2 regions of the Microbulbifer maximicatervae genome follow, and region 2 is predicted to be linked to the other one. Evidence: predicted binding sites of a transcription regulator. Region 2 holds the regulator's gene; the other holds the start of a gene.
The links. Region 2 encodes LexA, which represses DNA repair genes until DNA is damaged. Its sites were predicted from a motif close to ACTGTNTNTANANACAGT; they were not measured.

Region 1: ACJJIS_RS22620 (ParD-like family protein) is a predicted target of LexA. The motif match lies at 953-970, and genes of this name have one in related genera.

Annotation. Positions count from the first base shown of each region.
Region 1 covers NZ_CP174334.1:5,167,881-5,170,286, forward strand. The annotation lists gene ACJJIS_RS22615 (phytoene desaturase family protein) at 1-836, opposite strand, end outside; gene ACJJIS_RS22620 (ParD-like family protein) at 988-1,194, shown strand; gene map (type I methionyl aminopeptidase) at 1,187-1,972, shown strand; gene ACJJIS_RS22630 (right-handed parallel beta-helix repeat-containing protein) at 2,057-2,406, opposite strand, start outside.
Region 2 covers NZ_CP174334.1:1,736,017-1,738,422, forward strand. The annotation lists gene ACJJIS_RS07520 (DUF6586 family protein) at 1-162, shown strand, start outside; gene ACJJIS_RS07525 (hypothetical protein) at 511-768, shown strand; gene lexA (transcriptional repressor LexA) at 832-1,437, opposite strand; gene ACJJIS_RS07535 (LOG family protein) at 1,541-2,236, shown strand.

The DNA.
Region 1 (2,406 bases), 1.8 Mb from region 2:
GTTTCCACCTTGGCATAGGTAAATACATCTCCACCACTGGCCTGGATTTGGGGAATAATCGTTTCGGAGATTTTACTGGCGCCGCCGACAGGATAGTAACCGCCATAGAGATAATGCTTGGCGATCAGGGCGTGAATAATAAAGCTGCCCTCGGATGGGGTCATGCCATTATCACCCCACTGCCCTGTCAGCACAGAGATCAGCTTTTCATTGCTGGTGATTCCACTGAGAACTTCGCGGGTGGTTTTATTGAGCCAGGCGGGTTCGCGCAGCTTTCTCCACAGGCGAATAAAAGGCCCACACCAGGAGGGCAGCATTTTTTCCATTGCCAGTCGCTGCATGGCTTTGGCAACCACATTCAGCCGTTGCAGGTACTCCTCGATATTCGCGCGCTCATCGGGGAAGTGGCTGACCAACTCATCGATAAATTGCTGGCGGCCGGCTTTCAGGTCGTATTGTTTATCGCCAATACAGATGCGGTCATAGGTGCTGTCCATTGGCGCCCAGTGCAACTGGTTATTGGAAATAAAGTCGAAGATCTTGCGGGTCATGGTGGGGTGTTCGCCCACATCGCCGATATAGTGGACGCCGACATCCCACTCATAACCATTGCGGTCATAGGCGTGGGTGTATCCCCCGGCAGTGTAGTGTTGCTCAAGGACAAGTGCTTTCTTGCCCATGGCACTGAGCATCGCAGCACAAGTCAGACCGCCAATGCCTGAGCCGATGATAATGGCGTCGTAATTGCCTTCCAGGCGGCTCGGGCGATAGCGCCGACCAATACGCAGCCGGCTTGGTTTTGGGGCACTGCGCTTCTTCTCAGGGGTCTCTGTCATGATGGCCTCGCCACTATTGTTTTTATTCCTCAACCATAGCGCCCCCTATCGAGCTATGCAATAAGTTGCATATTAATATTCTGTTTATCTATTGTGCACTTTTATATGTTTCGTATACAATTTATATATAAAGTATATCAAGGTTAGGGTTATGGGCATCGTCAAGATATCCGATGAGCTACACGATGAGATTCGCAAGGCCAGTACGGTGATGGCCCGTTCAATTAATTCCCAGGCGGAGTACTGGATCAAGATTGGGATGCTGGCGGAGCTGAACCCGGAATTAAGCTACAGCGACTTGTGTAAGAAGTTGCTGCGCAATCAGGCATTAACCCTGGAAGAGCTGATACGTGAGTGAAATAAAAATAAAGACTCCTGATGAGCAGGAGTTAATGCGCCAATCGGGCCAATTGTTGAGTCGTGTATTTGCCATGCTGGACGCCTTTATTGAACCGGGGGTCTCGACAATGCAAATTAATGAGCGGGTAGAAGAATTTATTGTCAATGAACTCAATGCCCGCCCCGCCAGCAAGGGGCAATATGATTATCCCTACGCTCTGAACACCTCAGTCAACGAAGTAGTCTGTCACGGCATGCCCAGTGATAAGCAGCTACTGCGGGAGGGAGATATCATCAATGTGGATATTACCCTGGAGAAATCTGGCTATATTGCGGATTCCAGCAAAATGTATAGCATCGGTACCGTGACCCCTATTGCCAGAAAACTGGTAACCACCTGCTATGAAGCTATGTGGGCCGGTATTGCCACGGTAAAGCCGGGAGTTACTTTTGGTGATGTCGGCAATGCAATCCAGCGCCATACCGAGCGCAACGGCTTCAGTGTCGTACGGGAATATTGTGGCCACGGTATTGGCCGGGAAATGCATGAAGCACCTCAGGTTCTTCACTTTGGGCGGCCTGGTTCCGGTGAAGTTTTGCAGGAGGGAATGACATTTACCATTGAGCCCATGATCAATCAGGGAAATCGTAAAACCAAACTCAAGAAAGATGGCTGGACTGTAGTAACTAAGGATAAAAAGCTATCGGCCCAATGGGAGCATACGATTTTGGTAACTTGTGACGGTTATGAAGTGCTAACGCTTAGGGATGAAGAGAGATCTTCTAAGATTAAATAGCGGCCAATTAGTGATCGTTAGGTAGATAGCAATGGGTAGCGAGACACTTTATATTTTCGCTACCCACTGTTTTCAATAGATATTTTAATCCAGGCATGCAGGTTCTGCTGCGGTAAACGTGTTAAAGACCCAAGTATTGGTGCCGCTGCAATCGCCCGGATCGGTATCATCTTCCAAATCGTAAGGTGAGTTATTGAGAGAGGTATTTCGAACAATCTTGTTAAATTCACTACCCTCGATAAATATACCAATTCCTCCCTCGCCATTATCCTCGACAGTATTTTGAGTGATGAGAGTACTTGAAGTAAATCTAATTGGAATTCCTAGGCCGGCATTTCCGGTTACAAGATTGTTTGAGACTGTAGAGAAGTCAGCTTTATCTCCCTCATCGCCTTCCCCTACGGCAATTCCATCATTTAAGCCATCGGTAACAA
Region 2 (2,406 bases):
GTGGGTGCTGATGAAAAACAGCAACAGGTTAATTTAATCCCGCTACACAACGAAGTTGCCAAGCCCGAGTTTGCACCTTTGTCCAAAGAATTATTGCTTCAGTGGCATCGCTCGCTGAGTGAGTTGGTGGTGAGGCAGCGCGCTCACTTGGATGAATGTTAACTAATACGCTTACTCGACCTCGGTGAACTTCTGAATAGGTTCGTAATATTTCTGCGAATTTTGAAGGTTGTAGATATTAGGCGTACCTCTGCGAGAAAGTTCGCTGTCCTTTGAGTGGGCCACAATGGGGTAGTTGTGGCCCACTCGACACAACCTGTGTAACGTATAAAGCAATTCACTCTTCTCTTGTGATCTCTTCAGTGGTTTAGATAATCCTTTGATACAGCGTGCTGGTAATAGACTGCCTCGAAAGTCAGGAGCCAGAAGCCTCTCAAATTGGAGGAATGAAACTTATCGCAAGCCTGTGGTACACTGGGCGCAAACTGTTGTGCCGTGAAGGAAAAGCGAATGTCCTCCGAAACTTTTGAAATAATCGAGCTGGCTAATGGCGATGTAGCTTTGCGTCGTGCTGGCCATAAAGAGGACCCTTTGGTAAGCATTTCTTTTTCTGCGGAAAGCCTTCAGTTTCTGCGCAAGAACAAGGTTGCTGTGGCAAGGGCTATGTTGGAAGCGGGTATTGAAGCCGTACAAAATCTAGACGATCTTGAGGCTGGTTACTTCGAGGAAGAAGACGATTTAATGCCGGTAAATCATACTATTCACTAACATCAGCGTTAGTTCGAGTCTTAACAACAGCGGCCAATGGCCGCTGTTGTCGTTTTTGGGGGCTTAAGGCGTTTGGCGAATAACCCCTACGGCTAATCCCTCAATCACAAAGTTCTTATCTCTCATATCGACTTGAATTAACTCAAAGTCATCATTTTCAGGTAGCAACTGAACGGTTGCCTGATTTCCCTTGCGGCGAAAGCGTTTCACTGTGACTTCGTCATCGATACGGGCAACGACGATTTGGCCATTGCGCACTTGCTCGGTCTTTTGCACTGCCAGCAAGTCTCCATCGAGAATGCCCGCATCTCGCATACTCATACCATGCACCCTCAACAAATAATCTGCGGGAGGATGGAAGAAGCTCGCGGGCAAGTCGCAGTAATCTTCAATATGTTCGCTGGCGAGTATGGGATTCCCCGCAGCTACTCTACCCACAATCGGCAAGCCGGATTGGTGATCCGGAATTCGAATGCCTCGGGAAGCGCCGGCAACCATCTCAATGGCGCCTTTTCTGGCGAGCGCTTTCAGGTGTTCCTCGGCGGCATTGGGTGAGCGGAAGCCGAGTTCCTGGGCAATTTCTGCCCGCGTTGGCGGGTAGCCAGTTTCATCCAGATAAGACTTGATCAGGTCGAGAACCTGGGACTGACGAGCGGTGAGATTGGTCATAGATTTACCTAGTTTTCTGTATTTATATACAGTTGCTGGAATTATATACAGATTTGTTGTTCGTGCAATCCTCAGGTTTTAGTCTTTGTGAGCTGCTACATTGATGGAGAAAGTAAAGAGAGAAGAAAGCGTTGAAGGAACTGACAAAGAGGGAAAAATAATGCTGGATGCAAAAATGCCGGAAGCCTGGAGAGTGCTTCGTATTCAGTCTGAATTGGTAGATGGGATAGAGCGGCTGATAGCGTTAGGTGGTGCAGTGACAGTGTTTGGAGGGGCGAGATTTACAGAGGACAGTCCTGAATATCAGCAGGGGGTAAAGTTGGGAGAGTTGCTCGCGGCTGAAGGGATCCCCGTGATTACCGGTGGTGGGCCGGGGCTGATGGAGGCTTGTAACCGAGGGGCTTTCGGGCAGCCCGGCGCATCAATTGGGTTAAACATAGAGCTGCCTTTTGAACAGGCGGCAAATCCATATCAGGACATTAGTTTGAACTTCCGATACTTTTTTGTACGGAAATTTATGTTTGTAAAACACGCACTTGGATTCGTTGGACTTCCCGGTGGCTACGGCACGTTGGATGAGCTGTTTGAAGCTCTTACCTTGGTGCAAACGCAGAAAGTGCGGCGTTTCCCAATTGTGTTGGTAGGTAAGCGTTACTGGAGCGGGCTGTACGATTGGTTGGTAGATACAGTGTTAGAGCGCGATTGTATCGATGCCAGTGATCTAGACCTTTTTCATATCGTTGATAGTGTGGAGGAGGCTGCGGCCCTGATTATGAAATATATGCAGGTGAAGGAATAATTATTCGGGCGATCTTAAAATACCGAAAAAATTTTCAAAGTTATTTTTGTTAAAGCTGCCTCCGGACTAAAAGGCTATGCCGGCTGGTGGGGTGGCGTACTTGCACAAGTTGGCGGGAGATCAACTCCTGCAGTATTGATCTTACCGCCTGACATACATTTCCCTGTTAT